2 regions of the Cryptosporangium aurantiacum genome follow, and region 2 is predicted to be linked to the other one. Evidence: riboswitches for the same ligand, from Rfam matches in the RefSeq annotation. Region 2 holds a riboswitch; the other holds the start of a gene.

The links. Region 2 has a riboswitch for cyclic di-AMP ahead of BUB75_RS36970 (C40 family peptidase). Riboswitches for the same ligand answer to the same signal wherever they lie in the genome.
Region 1: linked by a shared signal. The riboswitch ahead of BUB75_RS48075 (transglycosylase family protein) and the one ahead of BUB75_RS36970 (C40 family peptidase) in region 2 are both predicted to bind cyclic di-AMP.

What each region holds. Positions count from the first base shown of each region.
Region 1 is NZ_FRCS01000002.1:265,796-270,471, reverse strand. Features, by position in the region: gene BUB75_RS08100 (AAA domain-containing protein) at 1-563, shown strand, start outside; gene BUB75_RS08095 (MarR family winged helix-turn-helix transcriptional regulator) at 560-1,006, opposite strand; gene BUB75_RS48075 (transglycosylase family protein) at 1,227-1,967, opposite strand; cyclic di-AMP (ydaO/yuaA leader) riboswitch at 2,119-2,294, opposite strand; gene BUB75_RS08085 (glycoside hydrolase family 6 protein) at 2,600-4,081, shown strand; gene BUB75_RS08080 (MBL fold metallo-hydrolase) at 4,158-4,676, shown strand, end outside.
Region 2 is NZ_FRCS01000018.1:78,591-83,266, forward strand. Features, by position in the region: gene BUB75_RS36965 (protein kinase family protein) at 1-1,376, opposite strand, end outside; gene BUB75_RS36970 (C40 family peptidase) at 1,618-2,325, opposite strand; cyclic di-AMP (ydaO/yuaA leader) riboswitch at 2,506-2,679, opposite strand; gene murJ (murein biosynthesis integral membrane protein MurJ) at 3,061-4,676, opposite strand, start outside.

The DNA.
Region 1 (4,676 bases), on a different contig from region 2:
TACCGCCGCCGGACGAGCTGCCCCAAGCGGCACCCCAGGCGCCCCAGGCGCCCCAGGCACCCCCGGTCGCACCGACGCCGCCGGTGAGCTGGTGGGACAAGGAGAGCGTCGAGCCGGTCCAGCCGGTGCGCGCCTCCCAGGCGACCGACCTGACCCGTCAGCTGCCGGTCGTCCCCGAGCCGGCGGAGACAGCGTCTGCCGGGTACCAGGAGGTCGGCGCGATCCGCCCGGAGGAAGCACGCGCGGCGCTGGTCGCGTATCGCTCCCGCGTCGACACGCCGGTCCAGGCCGGCGGCAAGATCGTCGGCTGGGCGTGCTTCTATCCGGACGACTCGATCGAGGCGCTGCGCAACCGGGCGAACGTCGAGGTGATGCGGCAGGAGGAGGCCAGCACCGAGACCGCGGGCTGGCTCACCGCCCGGGAGGCCGCCGCGGTGGTGGCCGCCGCCGAGCAGCGTCGGGACGTGCCGGTCGTCGACCCGGCCATCGGCGAGGTCGGCGTTGCCCGCTACGTCCCCGAAGACCCCGAAAACCCCACCCGCCTCCTGCGAGCAGCCCGCTAACCACCCAGCAGGATCAGAAGGCGGTTGAGGGCGGGCAGTGCCGCGGCCAGCGCGTCGAGGTCGGACTGGTCGAGCTGGTCGGCCGCCGCGAGCGCGATGCGCCGTCGGTGGTCGGTGTAGCCGTCGATCAGGCCGGTCGCGGCCGGGGTCAGCGTGAGCCGCACGGCACGGCGGTTCTCCGGATCGGGGGACCGGTCCAGGTAACCGCCCGCGGTCAGGTCGCCGACCAGCGTGCTCACCGTGTTGGGAGCAGTGCCCAACGCCGTGGCCACGGCTTTCACCCCGATACCCGGTTTGCTCCGCACCACCCGCAGCACCTCCATCTGCGCAGCGGGCAGCGGCTCGTCCGGCAGGTCGCTCCGGGCGGCGCGGCGCAGGGTCCGATGGAGCCGACCGAGCAAGGTGCTCAGCTCGTCGGCGACCGTGCCGGGGGTGGCCGACATGGCGCTCCTTTGTGGTCATCCGGCGGCAGCGCCGCCGAGTTACCACCCGCCGACCTGCGCGAAGAGCCATGATGGCTGGAGCGTCCGGTAGCCCGCAGTCCCCCGTTCAGCCCGAGTGAGTCAGCCGGGTAGACCCGGCCCGGCGCCGGTGAGCCCCGGTCCTGGCGGACCGGGGCTCAGGCGTCACGGGTGATCTGTCATCAGCGAATCGTTCCGAGCACTATCCGATCAGGATTCTCTGCCCCGGGTGGATGACGTTCGGATTCGCCCCGATCACACGGCGGTTCTTCGCGTAGAGCGACTGCCAGCTCACCCGGTGGCCGACGGCGATCAGCACCAGGCTGTCACCGGGGCGGACCAGGTAGCTCGGGAAACGCGGTGTAGCAGTCGTCTGACGCGCGGTCACGTCGAACGGACGCTTCGGGACGAAGTCGCGCAGCTCTGTCGGGCGGGAGAGCGCGGTGACGCTTCTCCGCGGTGCCGCGTTCGTGGTGCGCTTCCGTACGTCCTGTCCGCGGTACGACCGGTTCTCGGTCGATCCGCCGCGCCAGGACTTGGTGGACCGGTGCGACCGGTACCCGGTGTACTCGTTGGTGCTCTTCTCCCAGCTCCGCTTCGAGTACTTCTTGGTGTAACCCTGTCGCTTGTAACTCCGACTGGCCTGGTCGGACCAGCTGCTGCGGTACCGCTTCTTGGTGTATCCCTTGCGGCCGCAGGTAGGCCAGGCGCCGATGCCCTGGCTGCGCAGTACGCGCCTGGCGACGGTGATCTGTTCGGACCGGCTGGCGTTGTGTGCCCCTGCCGCGTACTTACCGCCCCCGTGTGAGCGCCACGTCGACGGGCTGAACTGCAGTCCGCCTTGGTAGCCGTTGCCGGTGTTGATGTTCCAACGCCCGCCGGATTCGCACTGCGCGATCGCATCCCAGTTCACGTCCGCGTGGGCCGGTGATGCACCGGCCACGAGCGGGGTGATTCCCGCTAGGCCGGCAGCCACGGCGAGTGCCAGGCTTCGACCGAGCGGGCTCAGGCGCCCTGGCGCCCGATGCCGTCCGCCCGCACGTGGCGAGCCTTCGGCGCTGAGCTGGGTGGGATGGGAAGACTCCTTAGACATATCCGACCCTCTCCACGCCTACGAGGTGAGCTGTCGGGTTCGGGCTGAGTCGGCCCGGCCACGCGGTGCGTGGCTTCACCCCAAGGCGTCAACTTGCGACACCGGAAGTTGGGTCCCCCGCTCCTGCCCGAGGTTCGAAGTCCTCGTCGCCCGGGGCAGGATTCGGCGTAGCCGGGCGCGAGGTCCGCGGTGAACGGACGAAAAAGACAGAACCACAAAATCGGGTGAATGCCAAGTTACCGCACCGTGATATGCGAAAGGTGTCGCGGTGACCATTAAGGCCCATACCGCTGTCCCGGTTGCACAGCCACCGCTGTCAACGTGCGACACAGCGAATTGGAGTGGTCTATAGGTTTCAGTCCGAATCGGCCGTGTAACCCTAGGGGGTCGGTTCACTCCGTGGCGTAGTGGTCCCTTAACACCTCACTAAGTACCGCCTGTGACAGTGGGCGTTCGTGGTCGTGACCGTGAAAATGAGGTCCATGACCGACGCTCCACGTGCCGGCCTGCTTTCTCGGGCCGGTCTTCGCGCCGGCCCGTACCTCGCTCGGCACCGCCGCGGCAGTGCGAACGGCCGAGCCCTCACCGCAGGAGTAGGCGTAGCCGCGCTCTGCTCCGTGGTGGTGATCGGTGGTACCAGCCTGGTTGCCGCAAACGCCACTAGCGAACCCGACCATTCTTGTGCGGCGGCCTACACCGTGCGCCATACCTGGTCGACCGGCTTCTCCGCCGAGGTCGCCGTCACGAACACCGGCGAAGACCCGGTGAAGAACTGGAACGTCAACTGGTCCTTCGACGGCGGTAAGGCCGTCGTGAAGGGCTGGGAGGGCGAGTGGCAGCAGGACGACGGTCTGGTGACCGTCCGTGCGGGCGAGGACAGCGTCCGGCTGGAGCCCGGCAAGACCCTCACGCTGCGGTTCACCGGCTGGCACCCGCAGGGGAAGGCACCTGACGCCGCCCAGTTCGCTCTGAATGGAGTAAGTTGCCAGGTGGGCGGCGACAAGGAGGAGACGCCGGAGAGCGCCTCGCCGACGCCGTCCTCGATCGCGCTGCCGCCGGGCTTACCCGCGTCTCCCGCGCCGACCGGTAAGCCGACCAAGCCGGCCGCGGGCCCGCTCGGTTCGCTGTTCGTCGACCCCTCGGGTCAGGCCGTCGAGTGGGTGGAAGCGAACTCGGGCGACCCCAGGGCGGCCGTGATCCGCGAGCGGATCGCCGAACAGCCGCAGGCGCACTGGCTCGCCGCGAACAACCCCGGTGAGGTCGAGAGCGACGTGCGGGGCTACACCTCCCGGGCGCACTCCCGCGGCAAGGTGCCGGTGCTGGTGGCCTACAACATGACCAACCGCGACTGCGGTGGTGCGAGCGCGGGTGGCGCCGACAGCGCCGACGGTTACCGCACCTGGATCAACAACTTCGCCGACGGGCTGGGTTCCGGCACGTCGATCGTCATCCTCGAGCCGGACGCGCTCGGGCACCTGACCACGTGTCTCTCCGCCGACCAGCAGCAGGAGCGGCTGGACCTGCTGGAGTACGCGGGCAAGACGATCAAGCAGGCCAGCCCGAAGGCCCGCGTTTTCTACGACGTCGGCCACTCGGCCTGGATCGACGCCGGTGAGGCAGCGAGCCGCGCCAAGCAGGCCGGCGCCGGGCAGTACGGCGACGGCATCGCGCTGAACACGTCGAACTACAACACCAGTTCGAGCGAGGTCTCCTACGGCAAGCGGGTGCTCGCCTCGCTCGGCAGCGGCCAGATGGTCGTCGACACGTCTCGGAACGGCGCCGGACCGGCGGGTGGCGAATGGTGCGACCCGGCAGGCCGCAAGCTCGGGAAGTACCCCACCACCGCGACCGGCGACCCCAAGGTGGCGGCGTACCTCTGGGTCAAGCGCCCCGGCGAGTCGGATGGGTGCAGTGGCTCGGCCGGTTCGTTCATCCCGGAAACCGCGTACGACCTGAGCTCCTGACGGTCGGCCACCACGGCTCCGCGTGCCGCGCGGAGTACCGTGGTGGCAGGTGCGCCGACCGCGGGGAGGAGGGGCAGTGAACAGCGACGCCCCTCTTCCCACGATGCACTTTCTCGGCCATTCGACGGTGTTGGTCGAGACCGAGGGCGTCCGTGTGCTCACCGACCCGGTGCTGCTGCCGCGGGTGGCGAGCGTCCTGCGGCGGGTTGCGGCCCCGCTCGACCCGGCCCTGCACGCGGACGTCGACGCGGTCTGCATCTCGCACCTGCACGCCGACCATCTCGACCTGGCCTCGCTGCGCCGCCTCGGCACCGACACGCTCCTGGTCGTGCCCGAGGGCGCCGGTGAGTTGCTCTACCGCAAGGGCTTCCGGGAGATCGTCGAACTCTCGCCGGGAAAGTTCCACGACGTCGGGCGCGTGCGGATCACGGCCACGCCCGCCGTGCACGACGGTTTCCGGACGCCGTTCGGCCCGCGTGCCCTGGCGCTCGGCTATCTGATCGAGAGCGCGTCGACGCGCGTCTACTTCGCCGGTGACACCGACCAGTTCGACGAGATGGACGATCTGGGGGCCCTCGGTCTCGACGTCGCGTTG
Region 2 (4,676 bases):
TGGTACTTGCCGCTCGAGTTCGTCCCGGTGTCGGTGAGCCAGACGACCAGGAACGGCGTGTTCACCGCCTTGTCGAACGTCACCGTGGTGGTCGCGTTCGATGCGGTCTGCGACTTGCCGACGACGTTGTACGGATCGATGTCCCGCGGCTGCGAGCTGGGCTGCTCGGTGCCGGCCCGCACCTCGAACGTCGCACCCGGGTGGTCGAACCCGATCGTGACGCTGGAGACGTTCTGGGCGCCACCCAGGTCGAGGACGAGGCCCAGACCCGGCTTGAGCTTCGCGAACTGCGTCCCGTTGTACTGGTCGGTCTTCCAGACCGTGCTCGCGTTACCGTCGATCGCGTTGTCGACGTTCTTGTCCTCGGCGAAGTCGCCGTCCGGGGGATCGAGCAGCGTCGCGCGGACGATCTTCACCGGCCCGGCCTGCACGGCGGGTGCGGCCGAGGACGGACCGGCCGTCGGGCCGCCGTCACCGCCGCCACCGAAGTTCGGCAGACCGAGTGCCGCGACGCTGATGACCACACCCAGAACGACAAGAATGCCGACGACGAGCACGCCGACGCGCGTCCATCGCGGACCGCTGGTGGCCGGCTCGGGCGCGAGCACGGCGAGGGCGCTCAGTGCCGGGTCGGCGACGTCGTAGCGGCGCAGCTCGCTCGCCAGGTCGGCCGCGGTCGGCGGCGGAACGGCGGGGTCGAGCAGGTCCATCGTCAGCGCGTCGAGGTACCCAGGTATCCCGGCCCTGATCTGCCGTGGTGAGCACATCCGGCCGTCGACGCGGGTGGCGTCCGGCAGACCGGTGCGGTGCGGTGGCAGGGCATCCGGCCACTGGCCGGTCAGTCCGGCGTAGAGCAGGCCACCCAGCGCGCGGATGTCGGACGGCTGTTGCCCCGGACCGCCCAGGTGCAGATCGACGAGCGTCACCTCGTCGTCGTTGCCGATCAGGACCGTCGACGGCGTGAGGTTGCCGTGGGCGTGCCCGGTGGCGTGGATGCCGGCGAGTGCGTCAGCGGTGTTTCGGACCAGCGACGCGGCGCGCGCCGGATGCAGCGGCCCGTTGGCCAGCGTGTCGTAGAGCGTCTGCCCGTTGACCCATTCGCGGACGACGTAGGCGCGCGGCCCCTCGTCGACGGCGTCGTAGACCCCTATCACCGACGGGTGCACGATGCGACCAGCAGCGACTGCCTCGGCGATCATCTGCTCGGCAGCTTCGCCGCCGGGTACCCGCAGCTCGATCGAGACCGTGCGGTTCAGCAGATTGTCGGTCCCACGCCAGAGCGCATGGCCGGACGCCGCATCGGCGTACAGCGCTTCTTCCAGCCGGTACCGGCCCGCCAGTACTTCACCCTGCACGGGCGCGCCGACCTGTGTCACAACCCGCCCTCCCGCAGTATCGACCGCTCCGCCCCTCAGGGTAGGCCGTGCGGCGGCTACTGGGGACAGGTCCATCCTGCCTGTTGCGGCGCGTCGGACGCCACTGGATGAACAGCTCTCATAGGGAGTTGATGGTCTCAGCCTCGGTCAAGTGGGTGTTGCGGCTGTTCACACCCACTTCGACGACGAGAGGGACGGCCGAGTGCGACGCACCCGACCGTCCCTCCTCGTGTCGTCATCGTCAGACGAGACGACGCACGACGTACGTGTTGCTCCAGATCTTCCGCTTCGCCACCGGCTGACCGGCGGTCGACGCGTCCCACATGTAGTTCCCGCCGGCGTAGATCGCGGCATGTGAGTAGTAGCTGCCGCTACCGAACAGGATCAGGTCGCCGGGCTGCTTCGCCGACTTGCTGACCGACCGGCCGTACCGCGCCTGCTTGGTAGCGCTGTGCGGTAGCGACTTGCCGAACTGCTTGAAGACGTACTGGGTGAGGCCCGAGCAGTCGAACGAGTTCGGACCGGCCGCACCGAAGCGGTACGGCTTGCCTGCCTGCCGGGAAGCAGCCTTGACGACCGCGGACCCGCTGGACTTGGCCTTGACGTGGTGGTTCGGGGAGAGCGTCTTCTGCGTGCCGTTCACGAACAGCACCACACGCCAGTTGGAGGTACCGCCGATGGTCACGGTCCACTCGAGCTGACCGGACGGCCGGGCCTTCTTCGTGCTGACCGTCCGCCAGCCCTTGCTGGACTGGTACTGCAGCGAGAACGACTTGTAGGCAGCGGGTTTGCCGTCAACCGTGCCGATCGCGTGCAGCGTCGCGCGCGATCCGGTGGTGACAGAAGTGGCGCCCGACAGCTTTGCGGCGGCCGGGACTGCGGCGGCGGCCGGCGAGGCGGTGACGCCGACCAGGCCTGCGCCGAGTGAGCCGGCCAGAACGCCGACCAATGCGGTGGTCCGCAGCGGGGTGCGCCGGGTGACGGCGCGGTGCTTGGGACCGGAGACTGCGCGGTGGCGGGCACCGCCGGTGTTCTTGCCCGTGTACGGCCTGTTTTGCGAAGAAGTCTCAGTACGTTCGTACTGATTCGCGGGCAGGGCACACCGATGGGAATGCACCGTATGCAAGGAGAGTCCTTCCATGCACGCCTGCGAGGTGAGCTGTCGGGTTCGGGCGGGAAGGTGTAGTGCCCGGCCGCGCGCTGCGCGGCTTCACCCCAAGGGATCGCGCCGGATCTGATCTCCGGCGACCCCACGTACCTGTGGGTCCCCCGCCCCTGTCCAATTGGTTGGCTACTTGGAGGGACACCGCGGATGTCGTGGACAGGGCTCGGCGTGGCGAATCCTGCGGTGTGCGCGGCGTGGCTGCCGCGTCAGTTGCCGCGAAGAACTGAACCCGCGCCTCGTGGGAGTTGCCAGTCCTTTGCGACGTGCGTCACAGTCAAAGTGAGAAGTTTTTACCACTCCGAACCGATTTCACGCGTGTCTTAATTAGTTCTTCGGCGCGTCGTGGGTCGGTCACATCCTGATGTTCACCGTGTTGCGGGTTGGGAAATTGAACTGGACGAATGGCCGTCAACCTCACGTGGCGTAGTCGGGTTCTCCGCGACGGATCGACCGTACCTGCGGCGTGGCGTTTATCACGTAGACCGCAGCAGGTTGTGGATAACCCTGTGTGATTGGCCGTCAGCGGCCAGGCAGGCGACGCTTCACGGTGTTCGCCACTTCGACGACCTCCGGAACCCGCAACCGCAGCGCCACGACTGCGTAGACGCCGACCAGCACCAGGCCGCCGACGACCAGCGAGACGAACGCGCCTGGCTTGCCGATGCCCAGCCACGCCTGGATCCCGTACGCCACCGCCCAGCTGAGCAGTCCGGCCACCACCGCCGCGAGCCCCAGGCGGGTCGTCGTCCGGGTTATCCGGGCGGTGTCCAAGCCGCCCAGACGCCGCGAGAGCAGACGTCCGGAGATCAGGACGGCCACGATGTACGAGACCGTGTTGCCGCACTGCAGGCCGACCACGACGTACTCGGTCGGGAACCAGAAGAAGACGCACAGGTCGAACAGGATCTTCGCCGCGACGACCGGAATGTTCAGCAGCGCAGGCGTCTTCGTGTCGCGAAGCGCGTAGAACGCGAAGATCTGCATCTGGCTGATCGCGAACGGCACCAGCCCGATCGCAGCAGCCATCGTCGCGTAGCCGGTGGAGATCGCCTGGTCCTGGGTGAAGTTGCCCCACTGGAACGCGGTCACCGCCAGCGGGATGCCGAGCACCAGGTACGCCGCCGTGGCCGGCACCAGCACCACCGACGAGAGCCGGGCGCCGAGCGAGAGGTTGCGGCTCACCTCGGGAAAGTTGCGCTCCGCCGCCGCGGCGCTCATCCGGGGCAGCAGCGCGGTCAGGATGCTCACCGCGACGATCCCGTGCACCATCATGAACAGCAGGAACGCGTTGTTGTGGATCTGCGGACCGGGCCCGCCGCGGTTACCGGCGTAGTTCGCGATCTTGATTACCGGCAGCAGCCCGAGCTGGCTGACGCCGACGTAGAGGAACATCCAGGCGCCGAGCCGACCCGCCTCGCCGAGCCCGGAACCCCTCAGATCGAACCGCCACTTCCAGCGGAATCCCACCTTGCGCAGAGAAGGCCAGAGCACGAAGGCCTGCAGGACGATGCCGAGCGTGGTGCCGATGCCGAGCACCGCCACCTGGGCACCGGTGATTGTTTCCGGGGTGAGCGTCGCCGGACCGGGCAGCAACAGGAACACCACGGCGGTGACGATCACCGTGATGTTGTTGAGGATCGGCGCCCACGCCGGGGCCGCGAACTCGTTGCGCGTGTTGAGCACGGCACCCAACAGCGCGGACAGCCCGTAGAAGAAGATTTCCGGGAGAAGAAGGTAGGCCAGCGTCGTCGTGAGCTGGCGACTGGCGGACGTCGTCTCGCCGTCGGCGAAGAACGCGGTCAGCAGCGGGGCCGCGAGCAGCGCCAGCACCGTCGCCGCGCCCAGCAACAGCGTCGCCATCGTCAGCAGGCGGTGGGTGAACGCCTCGCCGCCGTCGGCGTCCCGCTTCTTCGCGGCGACGAGCAGCGGCACGACGACGCTCGTCAGGATGCCGCCGAGCAGGAGCTCGTACAGCATGTTCGGCAGCGTGTTCGCGACCTGATAGGCGTTGCCGACCAGGCCACCGCCGATCGCGGCGCCGATCGCCGCGGTGCGGATGAAGCCGGTCGCGCGCGAGACGAGGCTGAACAGCGCGATGACGCCGCTCGAGCGGGCGACGCTGCTGCTGCCGTCCT